4 regions of the Halomonas sp. V046 genome follow, and region 3 is predicted to be linked to each of the others. Evidence: predicted binding sites of a transcription regulator. Region 3 holds the regulator's gene; each other region holds the start of a gene.
What was found. The regulator sigma-54, encoded in region 3, starts transcription at its own class of promoters, with help from an activator protein. The targets are predictions, from matches to a motif close to TGGCACNNNNNTTGCTNT.
Positions count from the first base shown of each region.

Region 1: ACUN9Y_RS10285 (hydrogenase small subunit) is a predicted target of sigma-54. The motif match lies at 3,140-3,157, and genes of this name have one in related genera.
Region 2: ACUN9Y_RS10970 (ANTAR domain-containing response regulator) is a predicted target of sigma-54. The motif match lies at 1,803-1,820, and genes of this name have one in related genera.
Region 4: ACUN9Y_RS03515 (P-II family nitrogen regulator) is a predicted target of sigma-54. The motif match lies at 2,699-2,716, and genes of this name have one in related genera.

Region 1 covers NZ_JBQXYF010000006.1:246,865-251,017, forward strand. The annotation lists gene cybH (Ni/Fe-hydrogenase, b-type cytochrome subunit) at 1-27, opposite strand, end outside; gene ACUN9Y_RS10280 (nickel-dependent hydrogenase large subunit) at 39-1,853, opposite strand; gene ACUN9Y_RS10285 (hydrogenase small subunit) at 1,853-2,947, opposite strand; tRNA gene ACUN9Y_RS10290 (tRNA-Met) at 3,357-3,433, shown strand; gene ACUN9Y_RS10295 (M18 family aminopeptidase) at 3,889-4,153, opposite strand, start outside.
Region 2 covers NZ_JBQXYF010000007.1:88,305-92,457, forward strand. The annotation lists gene ACUN9Y_RS10965 (CmpA/NrtA family ABC transporter substrate-binding protein) at 1-1,080, opposite strand, end outside; gene ACUN9Y_RS10970 (ANTAR domain-containing response regulator) at 1,077-1,670, opposite strand; gene ACUN9Y_RS10975 (nitrate reductase) at 2,277-4,153, shown strand, end outside.
Region 3 covers NZ_JBQXYF010000004.1:46,117-50,269, reverse strand. The annotation lists gene lptB (LPS export ABC transporter ATP-binding protein) at 1-329, shown strand, start outside; gene ACUN9Y_RS06250 (RNA polymerase factor sigma-54) at 607-2,025, shown strand; gene hpf (ribosome hibernation-promoting factor, HPF/YfiA family) at 2,296-2,604, shown strand; gene ptsN (PTS IIA-like nitrogen regulatory protein PtsN) at 2,611-3,096, shown strand; gene rapZ (RNase adapter RapZ) at 3,151-4,044, shown strand; gene ACUN9Y_RS06230 (HPr family phosphocarrier protein) at 4,047-4,153, shown strand, end outside.
Region 4 covers NZ_JBQXYF010000002.1:237,214-241,366, forward strand. The annotation lists gene ACUN9Y_RS03500 (hypothetical protein) at 1-69, opposite strand, end outside; gene glnK (P-II family nitrogen regulator) at 450-788, opposite strand; gene ACUN9Y_RS03510 (ammonium transporter) at 993-2,243, opposite strand; gene ACUN9Y_RS03515 (P-II family nitrogen regulator) at 2,299-2,637, opposite strand; gene ACUN9Y_RS03520 (accessory factor UbiK family protein) at 2,960-3,295, shown strand; gene ACUN9Y_RS03525 (YifB family Mg chelatase-like AAA ATPase) at 3,361-4,153, shown strand, end outside.

The sequences.
Region 1 (4,153 bases), on a different contig from region 3:
TGCGCCCGGTGCTCGCGATTGCTGCATGAGATACCCCCTTACCTGACGGTGACGCGAGAAAGCTCTTCACCGTCTTCGCTCATCACGTGGGTGGAACAGGCAAGGCATGGATCGAACGAGTGCAGGGTGCGCAGGATCTCCACCGGCTCCTCCGGCCGCTCCATGGGCGTATCCAGCAGGGCCGCCTCGAAGGCGCCGATGTTACCCTCGGGATCCCTGGGGCTACCGTTCCAGGTGGTTGGCACGATGCACTGGTAGTTTTCGATCTTGCCATCCTTGATGCGAATCCAGTGGCCGTTCATGCCCCTCGGGGCCGCCACCATGCCGACACCCTTTGCTTCCTGGGGCCAGGAGGACGGATCCCACTTCTCGATATTGGCCGTGGCAAGATCACCGTTGCGAATATTGGCCACCAGCTCGTGCCAGTCGTCCAGCATCATCGCGGCGCAGTAGTGAGCCTCGAGGGCGCGCGCCAGGGTCCGTCCGATGGTGGTCGGCAGCGCCTGCCTGGGGGTGAGATCGGTGCCGGCAAGCTGGTTGAGGGCCGCCAGGGAGCTGTCGACCTGATCAACGACGAACGCGTTACCCTGGGCGTAGTTGAGGATGTAGCGTGACAGCGGGCCGACCTCCATGGCGTGTCCCCGCCAGCGCGGCGACTTGATCCACGAATACTTGGCGGATTCGTCGAGCTGCTGGATATGGGTACGCGTACCGATCGTGCCCGGGCCCGGCTCGAAATGGTGCTCGGTAACGCCATCCCAAGGATGCAGGCCGCGAGACTCATCGGCATAGGTGTACCAGGAGTGGGCCACGAACTCCTGAATCTGCTCCGGATCGGTGGGATCCACCGCGTGGATCTCGTTCCAGTTGCCACCCAGGATGGCGCCGCCCTTGAGCTGATCGGTCGACTTGTCGTAGTTGACCTTGGAATAGTCGCCGTAGTCCATGACATTGGTAGCCGACAATCCGCCACCGTAAAGCCAGTCCTTGTAGAAGCTCGCGATGGCGATCACGTCGGGCAGGTAGACATTCTTGGAGAAGGCGAAGGCTTCTTCCATACGCGCCCGGACGAAGTTCAGCCGCTCCATGTTGATGGGCGCCCCCGCGGCCAGATCGCCGTCGATGTTGATGGCGCAAGGCACGCCACCGACCATGTAGTTGGGATGGGGGTTCTTGCCACCGAAGACGGTGTGAACCTTGACGATTTCCTTCTGCAGGTCCAGCGCTTCGAGGTAATGAGCCGTCGCCATCAGGTCCGCTTCTGGCGATAGCTTGTAGGCAGGGTTATCCCAATAACCGTTCTTGAAAAGCCCCAACTGGCCGGATTCGATAAACTTCTTCAGGCGATTCTGTACATCGCGAAAATAGCCGGGTGAGGACAGCGGATGATCAGGCCCGGTCAACTGCTGAAGTTGTGACGTGGCCCGGGGATCGGCCCTCAACGCGTTGACCGGATTGACCCAGTCCAGCGCGTGCAGATGATAGAAATGCACCACGTGGTCGTGCCACTGCAGCACCTTGGCCATCATTTCCCGGATCAGGTGGGCATTGCGCGGAATGCGAATATCCAAGGCGTCTTCCACGGCACGCACCGACGCCAGCGCATGGCAGCCCGTGCACACCCCGCAAATGCGCTCGACGAAGGCCCAGGCATCGCGAGGATCACGCCCCTTGAGTATGACCTCAAGCCCCCGCCACATGGTGCCGGTAGAAACCGCATTACGGATGACATTGTTGTCATCCACATTGACCTCACAGCGCATGTGTCCTTCGATACGTGTCACCGGATCTACGACGATACGCCGCCCACCTCGATCCAGATTGAATCCATTGGGTGTACGAATCTGTGCCATCAATTATCCTCCCTGCTGACCGATGACTGGCGCTTTACCTGCGCCCGTTTCAAGGCACTGACGGCGGCATGAACAGCCACAGCGCCACCCACGCCGGTGGCGACGGCACCGCCAATCTGATCGGCATTGGCTTCGATACCGAACTGATGCACGTCCTGCAATCGCGCGTACCAGGATCCCTTGTCCCAGAATCCATCTTCCGAACAGCCGATGCAGCCGTGGCCGGCCTGGATAGGAAAGCTCACCCCTTCGTTCCAGCGAATCGTCGAGCAGGCGTTGTAGGTGGTCGGCCCCTTGCAGCCCATCTTGTAAAGGCAGTAGCCGCGCCGCGCGCCCTCGTCGTCGAAGGACTCGACGAACTGGCCGGCATCGAAGTGCGGACGCCGGTAACACTTGTCGTGAATGCGCTGGGAATAGAACATCTTCGGACGGCCTGTTCGGTCGAGCTCGGGCAGCCGGTCAAAGGTCAGCATGTAGGTGATGACACCGGTCATGACCTCGGCGATGGGCGGGCATCCCGGCACCTTGATAATGGGCTTGTCGGTGATCACCTGGTGCACCGGGGTGGCCCGGGTCGGATTCGGCCGCGCTGCCTGCACACAGCCGTGGCTGGCGCAGGAGCCCCAGGAGATAACCGCCTTGGCGTGGGCCGCCGTCTCGCGCAGCTGATCCACGAAGGGCCGGCCACCCACGATGCAGAACATGCCGTCCTCGTTCAGCGGCGGATTGCCCTCGACGGCCAGGATGTAGTTGCCCTTATAGCGCTCGATGGTATCGGCCAGGGCGGCTTCCGCCTGATGCCCGGCGGCGGCCATCAGGGTGTCGTCGTAGTCCAGCGAGATCATCGACAGCACCACGTCCTTGACCAGCGGATGCGCCGAGCGAATGAACGACTCAGAGCAGCAAGTGCACTCAAGGCCATGCAACCAGACCACCGGTGTGCGCGGCTTGGTCTCCATGGCGTGGGCGATCTTCGCGGTATAGGCCGGCCCCAGCCCGAGTGCCGCCGCCGTCAACGAACAGAACTTGAGAAACGAGCGGCGCGTGATTCCCTGTCGCCGCATGACATCGTAGAAGGTTTCGATGGACTCCATTGGCAACGACTCCCCTGTCGCAGTGTTCTGTCAGACGTCCCTGGCCCAGCCGTCAGCCCGCGCTACACCGCCCCGCTGTCCCGCCATCCCCGACCATCTCGAGTGCGGCCTTTGCGGGCGTGGCCTTTCCTTTGCGGGTGTGGCCGGCACTACCTGGCCATGACGCCTGCGTTGTCTTTCTCCACACAGCGCAAGGCAAGTGCCATGCCATCCTTGGACATAGACGTCATTTCAAAGACCTAGGGCGCGCCTGTTCGCTGCAGTGATAACCCACTTATCGCCCCGGCCCCGCCCAGACGAGGCGCAACGGCACAGAGTGCAAAGCGGCTTGCCACTCCGCCGGCACCAGAAAGGGGGCGCCCAGGGATTGACATTCCCACCAGCGAAAGTAGAATACGCCGCGTTGAACGGCTACGTAGCTCAGCTGGTTAGAGCACATCACTCATAATGATGGGGTCCCCTGTTCGAATCAGGGCGTAGCCACCAGACACGAAAAAGCCCGTCGATCCTTGATCGACGGGCTTTTTACTGTTCTTTTGCCGTGGGGGCTCTCGTCACGGGCTCGCCACTTCCTTCTCTGCGGTTCCCTCGCTGCCCAGCGCCCCCGCTGCTGCCCCACTGTGTTCGTGCCGTGAAGGTTGGTGACCAGCTGTGACGGCCGGCATTCTTGCTCAACCTTCTTGCCCAGCCATTTCCTCTCGCAGGGCCGCTCGATCAGCGATGCGCCCCAACGGCGATCGAGCGGCCCCCAGGATCGCGATGAGCGGGCAGCGCTTCTTCAGAGGCTACACAGGCGCCCGCGAGTCAAACGGCTTTCGGCGAGCGCGGAGCCCCAAAACCCATACACCAGGCCATGCACTAGCCCCGGGCCATGCACTAGCCCCGGGCCATGGCCCGGCGGGCCCGCCTTGCCGACACGCCCCACTCCCGACCAGGCTCGATCAAGCCAGTTCGGTGGTATTGAAGAACGCCGTCAGCGCGCGGATCAGGTGTTCCACGTCCTGGGTCCCCGCGGTTTCACGAATCGAGTGCATGGCCCACTGGGGAACGCCAACATCCAGCGTCGGTACGCCCAACTCCGTCGCGGTAATCGGCCCGATGGTGCTGCCACAGCCCATGTCGGCGCGGGTGATGAAGGTCTGCACCGGCACTCCGGCCTGCTGGCACAGGTCGCGGAACATCGCCGCAGTGGCGCTGTTGGTGGCG
Region 2 (4,153 bases), on a different contig from region 3:
GCGGTCGAAGGCGGTTGGGCTATAGCAATCCTCCAGGGTGTCGGCGTCGAGTCGGCGGCCCCTGGCCGTGAGCTGTTGATCGAGGTGCTCGGCGATGGCGACGAAGGCCTCCGGGCAGGGCCGCAGCACTTCGGTGAGACGCTGGCGGGCGGGTGCCAGGCCCAGGCGCAGGTCATCCAGGTGGTCGATGCTGCGGTCCAGATAGGGTGGTAGGGCGAGCCAATCCCGAGTCTGTCGCGTCGCCGTCGGAACCTCATCGAGCCAGGCGGCGGTGGCGATCAGCGAGCGTATCAGCGCGTCCAAGGTGCCCGGGTAGCGCTTGGCCCAGGACGCGGTGACGCCGAGTACCTTCTCCGGATGTCCGGGCCACAGGTCGGCGCCAGTGGCGACGATGCGTCCCACGCCGTGATGCTCGGCCAGGCTCCCCCAGGGTTCGCCGACGCAGAAGCCATCGATCTGGCCGTCGCGCAGGGCGTCGACCATCCGCGGCGGCGGCAGGGCGACGAGCTCGACGCTGCTGTCCGGGTCGATGCCGCCACGACCCAGCCAATCACGCAGCTGAAAGTGCTGACACGACCAGGGATAGACCATGGCCAGCCGCGGTGGCGTGCCGCTGCCGTGGATCAGGTGCTCGGCCAGGGTCTCGCGCAGCCGGCGCGCGTTGGCGCCCGGATCTTGTGGGGCAGGAGGAGGCATGCCCTCGGCATAGCGATTGGACAGCACCAGGGTATTGCCCTGGGAGCCGAGCACCATCGGCGCCAGGGTTTCACAGGGCGCACGGGACAGGCCGAGGCTCATGGCCAGCGGCAGCGGGGCAAGCATATGGGCGCCGTCGAGCAGGCCGGCGGCGACCTTGTCGCGCAGGGTCGACCAGGCGTTCTCGCGTGACAGACTGACATCCAGTCCTGCGGCAGCGAAGAAGCCGCCTTCTCGGGCGGCCACCAGCAGGGCGGCATCGACTAGCGGGATGAAGCCCAGCGTCAGCGCCTCGAGTTCGGGCGGTCGGAAGGAGGCCCCTGCGGCCGTGATGGAGGTGCAGATCGCCGTGGCGGACGACGGCGTCGTCGGTGGTTGGTTCATTGTCCCTTCTCCAGGCGTTCGAGGATGTCGATCACGTTGGTGGCCACCTCATGGATGCGTTGGCCGCGGTCCATGGCCAGCTTGCGCAGCATGCGGTAGGCCTGCTGCTCGTCGCAGCTCTGATGCTTCATCAGCAGGCCCTTGGCGCGCTCGATACGCTTGCGTTCGGCGAGCTGATTGCGCGTTCGATCGAGCTCCTGACGCATGGACTGGAAGGACGCGAAGCGGGCGATGGCGACGTCCATGATCGCCTTGACTCGCCCGGGAACCAGGCCGTCGACCACGTAGGCACTGACGCCGGCCTTGAGCGCATCCTGCATCGAGTGCGGGTCGTGCTGGTCGGCGAAGAACACCACCGGGCGAGGGTTCTCGCGATTGAGCAAGGCCATGCTGTCCAGGGTGTCGCGATCGGGGGATTCCATGTCGATGATCACCACGTCCGGGCGATGGCGCGCGACCATGTCGTTGAGGCTGGCCGGGCTCGTCAGACGGCAGATGACCGCGTGGCCCTCGCCGGCCAATGCCTCTTCGATCATGGCGGCACGCACGATCTCGTCGTCGACCAGAAGCACTTTCAGGGGTTCGGGCATGGGCGTGACTCGTGGACTGGAGCTGGCCGACCGCCAGGGCGGTCGGGCGGTGCGGAAGATAGCGGAACGCTTGGGTCCTCGCGATGCCTAGTTGATGCAATAAGCTAATGCAATAAACTAATGCAACAGGTTTATGCAATAAGTGTTCCAGGTGTGGGCCGGCGAGCCACGGTCAAGCCGACGGCGCCTCGGCTGTGGGCACGCCCCTCATTGGGCGGGGACCTTGGACGCCTCCCCGCGACGCAGGGGAATGACGCCGGGGGCACGACGCCGGAAGGGGCGGCGGTGTTTGCTGCACCGCAGTGGTGCAGCCGACCTTGGTGCGCCGGAGCCATGGTGCACCAGGACCGGCGTGATCGCCGGTTCGCGCTGGCGGGACTCGTGAAGGGATCCCTGCCGGACGCCGTTTGGTCGCCACTTTCGCTAGCCTGGCACGTCTCTTGCTTTCCTGATGGGTAGATCAGGGGGAGCCAACGCCGGCTTCCACCGGCAACGACGCCCACCGGTCCTTGAGTGCTTGCCGCCGCCGCGGTGAGTCACCAGGACGGTGGGCGTCTTGCGTGGTGGCTCCCCCGCCACGCTATCAATGGCATCCAGGAGAGCGATATGGCTCAGTTGTGCAACGCCCGGGGCGAGCCGCGGTCAGACAGCGTCACCGCCTTGACCACCTGTCCCTATTGCGGGGTGGGCTGCGGGGTCAAGGCGCGCCTCGAGGCCGGGGTCGTGGTGGACGTCGAAGGCGATAGCGAGCATCCCGCCAACTACGGTCGCCTGTGCGTGAAGGGCTCGGCGCTGGCGGAGACGCTTGGCCACCACGGCCGCTTGACGCGCCCTCGGGTGGATGGCATCGAGGTCGACTGGGAGACCGCCCTGGACGCGGTCGGTGAGCGCCTTCAAGGTGTCCGTCACCGCCACGGCAACCAGGCCGTCGCCGGATACCTCTCGGGGCAACTGTTGACCGAGGACTACTACGCGGCCAATAAGCTGTTCAAGGGCTTTCTCGGCACGCCCCATCTGGATACCAATTCGCGGCTGTGCATGGCGTCGGCGGTGGCCGCCTACAAGCGCTCGTTCGGCGCCGACGCCGTACCCTGCAGCTACGAGGATCTGGAGGAGGCCGAACTGGTCGTGCTGGTCGGCTCCAACCTGGCCTGGAATCACCCGGTGCTGTTCCAGCGTCTGCGCGTGGCCAAGACCCGCAATCCGCTGATGCGCGTGGTGGTCATCGACCCACGCGTGACCGACAGCTGCGAGTTGGCCGATCTGTATCTGGGCATACGGCCCGGGTCGGATGCCCGCCTGTTCAACGGGCTGCTGGCCTTCATGGCGGATCGCAGGCGACTCGACAGGGTCTATCTGGACGCCTTCACCTCGGGCTTCGATGACGCCCTGGCGGCCGCGCGGGAGGGCGGCGGCGATATCGAGGCCGTGGCGGCGGACTGCGACGTCGACGCCGAGCGACTCGAGACCTTCTACTACTGGTTTGCCAGCCAACTGCACGTGGTGACGCTTTACTCCCAGGGCATCAATCAATCCACCAGCGGCACCGACAAGTGCCACGCGATCATCAACTGCCACCTGGCCGGCGGCAAGATCGGCCTGCCGGGTGCCGGACCCTTTTCCATCACCGGCCAGCCGAACGCCATGGGTGGGCGTGAGGTGGGCGGCCTGGCCAATCAGCTCGCCGCTCACATGGACTACGATGGCCCCGGCGCCATCGACCGGGTGACGCGCTTCTGGACCACCGATTCGCTGACCCCGACGTTGCCACAGGGGCCGGGCCACAAGGCGGTCGACCTGTTCGAGGCCATCGAGCGCGGCGAGATTCAGGCGCTGTGGATCATGGCGACCAATCCGCTGATCAGCCTGCCCGACGCCAACCGGGTGCGCGCCGCCATCGCCAAGTGCCCGCTGGTGATCGTCTCTGAGTGCATGGCGGACACCGACCTGGTCGAGCTCGCCGATATCGTGCTACCGGCCAGCGGCTGGTCGGAGAAGGACGGCACCGTGACCAACTCCGAGCGGCGCCTGTCTCGACAGCGCGGGTTGATGCCCCCTCCCGGTGAGGCTCGCCACGACTGGTGGATCATCGCGCGGGTGGCCGAGCGCCTGGGGTACGGTGAGGCCTTCGCCTATGCGCACCCGAGCGAGATCTTCACCGAGCACGCGGCGCTCTCCGGCTTCGAGAACGACGCCGAGCATCAGCGCCGGCTGTTCGATATCTCGGCGTTGGCCGGGCTTGATCGTGCCGGCTATGACGCCCTGGCGCCGATCCAGTGGCCGGTGACCCGGGAGTCCCCGCAGGGCACTGCGCGGCTGTTCGAGGACGGGCGCTTTGCCACCCCCGACGGCCGGGCTCGGCTGTGGCCGGTGACGCCGAGGGCGCCCGAGCAGCCGCTGACCGAGGCCTACCCACTGCGCCTGAACAGCGGACGGGTGCGCGATCAGTGGCACACCATGACCCGCACCGGGCGCGCTCCGCG
Region 3 (4,153 bases):
ATCCAGGCATGAGCCTGTCTGGCGGTGAGCGTCGACGGGTCGAGATCGCTCGAGCGCTGGCCACGGAACCCGCCTTTATTCTGCTCGATGAACCCTTCGCCGGCGTCGACCCGATCTCGGTGGGTGAGATCAAGACCATCATTCGCCAGCTCAAGGCTCGCGACATTGGTGTCCTGATCACCGATCACAACGTCCGCGATACGCTGGACATCTGCGATCATGCCTATATCGTCGGTGACGGCCAGATCATCGCCGAAGGCGGCGCCGATGCCATTCTCGCCAACCAGAAGGTCAAGGAAGTCTACCTCGGCGAGAACTTCAGGCTCTGACAACCGCCGGGGCCGCGACGACGGTGTGGTACCAAGCGCCACGCCGGATCCTGTCGGCCGAATAACGCCTCTCCCCCGCCACGAAGCCTCCTCTGGCGCGCCTCGGCGAGGCTTTGCGAGCCCCCGCGGGAGACCGCCCGGGTGCTCCGCATTGGGCAACGTCTCTGATCTCGACCACGCACTTCCTTGCGTTAACATCTTATGTTGGCAAGAGCCTTGCATGGTCAAGCACTGGGGGCTAGGGTGGACCTTTCCGTAAGTCGAGTGGATTATCCGCATGTCCTTGAAGGCGTCGCTGCAACTGCGTGTCGGCACCCAGCTCACCATGACTCCCCAACTGCAGCAGGCGATCGCCCTGCTGCAGCTTTCCACTCTGGATCTGCGTCAGGAAATCCAGCAGGCGCTGGAGACCAACCCCATGCTCGAACTCGAGGACGAGTTCGGCGAGCAAGCGGTCAAGGAGGCGCCCGACGACGACTGGTCCGACGAGATTCCGAGCGAGTTGACCGTGGACAGTGACTGGTCGGATACCTATCAGGACCTGGGCACCTCCCCGGCCGGCAGTGGCGAGGGCCCGGATTTCGAGCGCCAGCCGGACGGCCAGTCGTTGCACGACCACCTGCTCTGGCAACTGGCGATGCTCGACATCGCGGCGCGCGACGTCCAGATCGCGGAGAGCCTGATCGACGCGACCAACGCCGATGGCTATCTCGACCAATCCCTCGAGGACATTCACGAGGGCCTCAAGCGCCAAGACCTGGGCGATCTCGAGCTGATCGAAGTGGAAGGCGTATTGACCCGCCTGCAGCGCTTCGAGCCCACCGGCGTCTTCGCCCGAGACCTTCGCGAGTGCCTGATGCTTCAGCTCGACGCCCTGCCCCGCGACACGGCCTTGCTGCCTCAGGCCGGCCGACTGGTACGCCAGTTCCTGGAGGCCCTGGCAGGCGACGACCGTCGCCTGCTCAAGCGCCGACTCGGGCTCGAGGATAGCGAGCTCGATGCGGTCATCGACCTGATCCGCAGCCTCGACCCTCGCCCCTGCAGTGGTTTCGGCGACAGCGGCTCGACCTACGTCATCCCGGATCTCGTGGTACGACACACCCGCGAGGGCTGGCAAGTCGAGCTGAATCCCGACGCCATGCCCAGGCTTCGCATCCAGCCCGACTACGCCGCCCTGATACGTCGTGCCGACAAGAGCCAGGACAACCAGTTCCTCAAGGATCATCTCCAGGAAGCCCGCTGGCTGATGAAAAGCCTGTCGAGCCGCAACGACACGCTGCTCAAGGTCGGGCGCGAGATCATGGTCCGCCAGATCGACTTCCTGGACCACGGGGAAGCCGCGATGAGACCGTTGATACTCGCCGATATCGCCGACAAGGTGGAGATGCATGAGTCGACGATCTCCCGCGTCACAACGCAGAAATTCGTGCATACCCCACGGGGCGTCTTCGAGTTGAAGTACTTTTTCTCGAGTCAGGTGGGTGGCGACGGCGGTAGCGATGCCCATTCCAGCACCGCCATCCGAGCCAGGATCAAGAAGCTCATTCACGATGAGCCTCCACGCAAGCCACTCTCCGACAGCAAGCTGGTCGACCTGCTGGCCGAAGATGGCGTCAACGTGGCACGGCGTACCGTGGCGAAGTACCGCGAAGCGATGAACATCCGCTCTTCCAGCGAGCGCAAGCGGTTGCGGTGACGGGCAGGGAAAGGCCACCCACCCCGGAAAAGATGCGCCGCCCTGACGCTTGTCGAGCGTTGCGTATCGCCCTGGACGATGCTCCCTTCCGGTACCAACCAGCGGTCAGCCAGGCACCGGCCGAGCGCCTATAGCCCACTTGCCACAAAAGCACAACCCCTTGAAAAAACGCCATTGCCGGGCAATTTTGACGAGTGGATGACAGGGGGTTTGCAGGATCGGAAAAAGGGTTACAATCGAGCCATCACCCGCAAGAGCAAGGAGCGTGTCATGCAAGTCAATATCACTGGCCATCATGTGGAACTGACCGACCCCCTGCGTGACTATGTACAGGAGAAGCTCGCTCGCGTTGAGCGTCACTACGATAATATTACCAACGTTCAGGTGACTCTCTCCGTCGAAAAAGAACGCCAGCTCGCCGCCTGCACGCTTCACGCCGCCGGCGCCGACCTGCATGCGGATGCCACGGACATTGACATGTATGCCGCCATTGACGCGCTTGCCGACAAGCTGGATCGCCAGTTGGTCAAGCATAAGGAAAAATCACAGGCCCGCGCCCAAGGCGCCGGCATTCGCTGATCCCTCATGACACTGGACGCCATTCTTCCTCCCGAGCGCACGCTCTACGATGTGCCGGGAGGCAGCAAGAAGAGGGTGCTGGAGTTTTTCAGCACCTTCATCGCGCAAAACACCCCTAGCCTGGATAGCCAGGAAGTCTTCAGCCGCTTGATTGGCCGAGAGCGCCTGGGCAGCACCGGCATCGGCAATGGCGTCGCCATTCCCCATGCCCGCAGCCCGCACTGCAAGGCGCCGATCTGCGGCTTTCTCAAGCTCGCCGAGCCCATCGACTTCGACGCCATCGACGGCGAACCCGTCGACCTGGTCTTCGTGCTGCTGGTGCCCGAGGAGGCCGACGACGCCCACCTTGCGTTGCTCGGTCAGGTCGCCGGCGTGATGAACGATGCCGAGACTCGCCAGCGCTTGCGTCACGCCAGTTCCCAACGCGAACTGCACGAGCGCTTGCAGCAAGCCATCCATCACCACGCCCCCGACAACGACGTCAGCGGCTGAGCAGGCCGCGTCGCGGCGCCCGACCGGGCCCGCTTCGACCAGGAGAAAGATGCCATGCAGCTCGTGATCATCAGCGGCCGTTCCGGCTCGGGCAAGTCGATTGCCCTGCAGGCCCTTGAGGATCTCGGCTTCTACGCCATCGACAACCTCCCGGCGATGCTACTGGGCGCACTGGTCGAGGAGTTGGAAAACGGCCATTCGCGCCGCATCGCCGTCAGTATCGACGCCCGCAACCTGCCGGAGGCGCTCAAGCGCTTTCCGGGTCTGCTGGCCGATCTTAAGCGCAGCGCCATCGACTGCCAGGTCGTCTATTTGACCAGCGATGCCCGCGTGCTCCTCGAACGCTATTCCCATACCCGGCGTCGGCACCCCTTGACGCGCAACACGCAATTGACCCTGGCCGAGGCCATCGACTCCGAAGAGCAGGCACTCACCGGCATCCGCGACCTCGCCGACCTGCTGATCGACACCACGCGATTGTCGGTCCACGAGCTGCGCGGCCGAATCGCCGATCAGGTCGCCGGACACAGCGCCGCCGAGATGACCCTGACGGTCGAATCCTTCGGCTTCAAGCGCGGCGTCCCCCCCGATGCCGATATCGTCTTCGATGCCCGCTGCCTGCCCAATCCGTACTGGGATCCCACCCTGCGTGATTCCACCGGCAGCGATGCGTCGATCATCGCGTTCCTCGAAAGCTATAGCGTGGTCGACGAGATGTACACCGACATCCTGGCCTGGGTGGAAAAGTGGCTGCCCGAGTACCAAGCCAGCCAGCGCAGCTATCTCACCGTGGCCATCGGCTGTACCGGCGGCCAGCATCGCTCGGTATATCTCGCCGAACGCCTGGGCCACGCCCTGGCCGAGAGCCACCCGCGGGTGCGGCTGCGCCATCGGGAACTCGGCCAGCAGCGACGCCTTGGCGCCGCCGTCGAGACCCCGGGAGCCTGATCGTGCCGCGGCGCCTGTTGACCCTGACCAACAAACGCGGCCTTCACGCCAGGGCCGCCACTCGCCTCGTACAGTGCTGCCAACCCTTCGCTGCCCGAGTCACGGTTCA
Region 4 (4,153 bases), on a different contig from region 3:
GCCATCGAAGGCCACCGCCAGTGCCCCCGAAACGGCAATGCCAGGGGCGCTATCGGCGCGGTTCTGCATTCGGCTGTTGGCTTGCCGTGGTCTGCCCACAACGCACAAGAGCCGCAAGCAGCGGCCCTTGGGCGACGAACAGCGTATCGCTGTAGCGCTAGCCTGTTCGCCTGGCTCTCCCGCACTCAGCCGGCGTTATACTGCATCCTTGTCGGTTTCGCCGGTGCGAATACGAATGACCTGCTCGAGCGGGGTGGCTGAAGACAGCTTCCGTCGCCTGGGCCGCGCCTTGGTCTCTGGGTCAGACCCTCTGGGTCAGACCCTCTGGGTCTGACCGCATCCTTGTCGGTTTCGCCGGTGCGAATACGAATGACCTGCTCCAGTGGGGTGGCTGAAGACAGCTTCCGTCGCCTGGGCCGCGCCTTGGTCTCTGGGTCAGGCCCTCGGGGTTATACCGCATCCTTGTCGGTTTCGCCGGTACGAATACGAATGACCTGCTCGAGCGGGGTGACGAAGATCTTGCCGTCGCCGATCTTGCCGGTGTTCGCGACCTGGGTGATGGCCTCGATGACCTGCTCGGTCATGCCGTCGTCCACGGCTACCTCGAGCTTCACCTTGGGCAGAAAGTCGACGACGTACTCGGCGCCGCGGTAGAGCTCGGTATGGCCTTTCTGACGGCCGAAGCCCTTGACCTCGGTGACGGTGATGCCCTGGACGCCGATTTCCGAGAGCGACTCGCGAACGTCGTCGAGCTTGAAGGGCTTGATGATGGCGGTCACCAGTTTCATGGTCGTGTTCCTCGTCCTGTCCATTGAGGGAAGGCTCGCGTGCACGGCGTGACGGTGCGCTGGGAGCGCTTCCTGAAGCGGCGCGGCAATGCGCCTTTCCTGTCTAGTGTGACAAAGCATACGCCTGGCGGACAGCAATAAAAAAGACCCCCGAAGGGGCCAGGTGGAGCACGCCAGCTCACTGGAGTCGCGGTAACCTCGGGGTTACTTCTTGGCGACGTTAAACTCGGGGTAGGCTTCGAGGCCGCATTCGGCAAGGTCGACGCCTTCGTATTCTTCTTCTTCGGTGACGCGCACGCCCATCACCGCCTTGATGATCAGCCACACCACCAGGCTCGCCGCGAAGACCCAGGCGAAGATGCCGGCGATTCCGAGCAACTGGGCACCGAAGGTGGCGTCGGCGTTGTTCAGCGGGACCGCCAGGACCCCCCAGATGCCGACCACACCGTGGGCCGAGATGGCACCGACCGGGTCGTCCAGGCGCAGCTTGTCGAGGGTGACGATGGACAGCACCACCAGCACGCCGCCGAAGGCACCGATCAGGGTCGCGCCGAGGGCCGACGGCGACAGCGGGTCGGCGGTGATGGCCACCAGACCGGCGATGGCGCCGTTCAGGGCCATGGTCAGGTCGGCCTTGCGGAACCACACCTTGGCAAGCCCCAGGGCGGCGAGGACACCACCGGCGGCGGCGGCGTTGGTGTTGACCAGAACCTGGGCCATGTTGTTGGCGGAGGACACGTCGGAGACCTTGAGCTCGGAGCCGCCGTTGAAGCCGAACCAGCCCAGCCACAGGATGAAGGTACCCAGGGTCGCCAGCGGCATGTTGGCGCCAGGGATGGCGAAAATCGCGCCGTTTTTGCCGTACTTGCCCTTGCGCGGGCCCAGGACCAGGACGCCAGCGAGGGCCGCGGACGCGCCAGCCAGGTGCACGATGCCAGACCCGGCGTAGTCCGAGAAACCCGCTTCGGACAGCCAGCCACCGCCCCAGGTCCAGTAGCCGGACACCGGATAGATGAAGCCGGTCATGACCACGGCGAAGGCCAGGAAGGCCCACAGCTTCATGCGTTCGGCCACGGCACCGGAGACGATGGACATGGCGGTGGCCACGAACACGACCTGAAAGAAGAAGTCGGCGCGGGCGGAGTAGTAGGGCGCATCGTCGCCACCGGCGAGCACGGCGTCGACGCTGTTCTCGGCGCCGAGCAGAAAGCCGAGATTGGGCAGGAAACCGCCGCCGTCGGAGGAGTACATGATGAAGTAGCCCACCAGCAGGTACATGGTGCAGGCGATGGCGAACAGCACGATGTTCTTGGTCAGGATCTCGGCGGTGTTCTTGGCGCGCACAAGGCCGGCCTCGAGCATCGAGAAGCCCGCGGCCATCCACATGACCAGGGCGCCACAGATCAAGAAATAGAAGGTGTCGAGCGCGTAACTCAGTTCACTGATGTCGACCATGGAGGTTCTCTCTTATTCAAACCAGGGATGCGGTAGCCGGGGAGACGGCCAAGGCTCAAACGGCGTCCGCGCCGCGCTCACCGGTGCGGATGCGGATGACGTCTTCCAGCGGGGTGACGAATACCTTGCCGTCGCCGATCTTGCCGCTGTTGGCCGCGTTGCAGATGGCGTCCAGCACGGTGTCCAGACGATCTTCATCGACCGCGACCTCGACCTTTACCTTGGGCAGGAAGTCGACGACGTACTCGGCGCCGCGATAGAGCTCGGTGTGGCCTTTCTGGCGACCGAAGCCCTTGACCTCGGTGACGGTGATGCCTTGGACGCCGTTGTCGGCCAGCGCCTCGCGCACGTCGTCCAGCTTGAATGGCTTGATGATGGCGGTGATCAGCTTCATACCGGTTCTCCCTGCGGGAAGTGTGGCGGCATGGTGCCGCTCGGTGCATTCATGGCTTGTTAAAGCGTGAACCGTGCCAGGTCCTTTTTAATCTCTTACATATCAGTTTGTTGTAATTATCTATTGGTGCCAGATGCTGCAATGCACTGTGCCGGAGATAACGATGCGCACTATTTTGGTGCTCGGCGAGAAATGGCGTGCGCCAATGAGGGGCGAGCCGACGCCGGCTCGACAGGGTGAGTGACGACAAGACACATGCGCCGACGCCGCCCCTTGCGTATCCTGTCGGGAGCGTCACACCTTCATCTCAAGGAGAATCATCATGGTCAGCCAGGACCGTATCAGCCGCTTGGCCCAGCAGATCGGCGAGCGTCTGCAGGGCGCCTCCCAAGCCCCGGACGAGATCCACAAGGGCGTGCAGCAGGTGGTGCGCGGCGCCTTCGACCGACTGGAGCTGGTGTCTCGGGAAGACTTCGATATCCTGATGGACGTGCTGCAGCGCACCCGCTCCCGGGTCGAGGCCCTCGAAAAGCAGGTCGCCGCCCTCGAGGAGGCCGTGGAACAGCGCGCAGCCGCGACGCCCCCGGCCGTGGCTCAGGAAGGTGTCGAAGCGCCGGCCGGCCCGGCGCATGGCAGCGGCGACGACGAAGCGCGCTGAACCGCCTAGGCGGTGCGCAGAGGCCGGACAGGACGTCCGGCGGACCCTGAGGCGAGGGAATGCCAATGACGCTGGCGATCATCACCACTCGAGCCGGGCTCGGGCTGGATGCCCCCGAGGTTCAGGTCGAGGTGCACCTGGCCAACGGCCTGCCGGGTATGACACTGGTCGGCCTGCCCGAGGCCGCCGTCAGGGAGAGCCGCGAGCGCGTACGCAGCGCCCTGACGACCTCGGATCTCGAGTTTCCGCTGCGCCGTATCACCTTGAATCTCGCGCCCGCCGACCTGCCCAAGGAAGGCGGGCGCTTCGATTTGCCCATCGCGCTCGGGCTGCTGGTTGCCTCCGGCCAGATCCCCTCCGAGGCACTGTCCGGTGTCGAATGCGCTGGCGAGCTGGCGCTCGATGGACGCTTGCGCCCGGTGACGGGCATCCTGCCGTTTGCCCTGGCTACCCGGGCGGCCAAGCGGCGTCTGCTGGTTCCACGTGCCAATGCCGACGAGGCGGCGCTGGTGGCCGGCCTCGAGGTCCTGCCGGCGGATCATCTTCTCGACGTCGTCGCCCATCTGCTGGGTAAGGCGCCGATCGAGGCGCACCGGGCGGTGCCGCCGGTGATGGTGTCCCAGGAGATCCCTGACCTGGCCGATGTGCGCGGCCAACACCAGGCGCGTCGGGCCCTGGAAGTGGCGGCGGCCGGTGGCCACAACCTGCTGTTCGCCGGGCCGCCTGGCACCGGCAAGACGCTGTTGGCGAGCCGCCTGCCGGGAATTCTGCCGCCGCTGTCCGATGACGAAGTGCTGGAAGTCGCGGCACTGCGCTCGGTGTGCGGCATGGCGCTGGCGCCGGAGTGGAGCAGGCGTC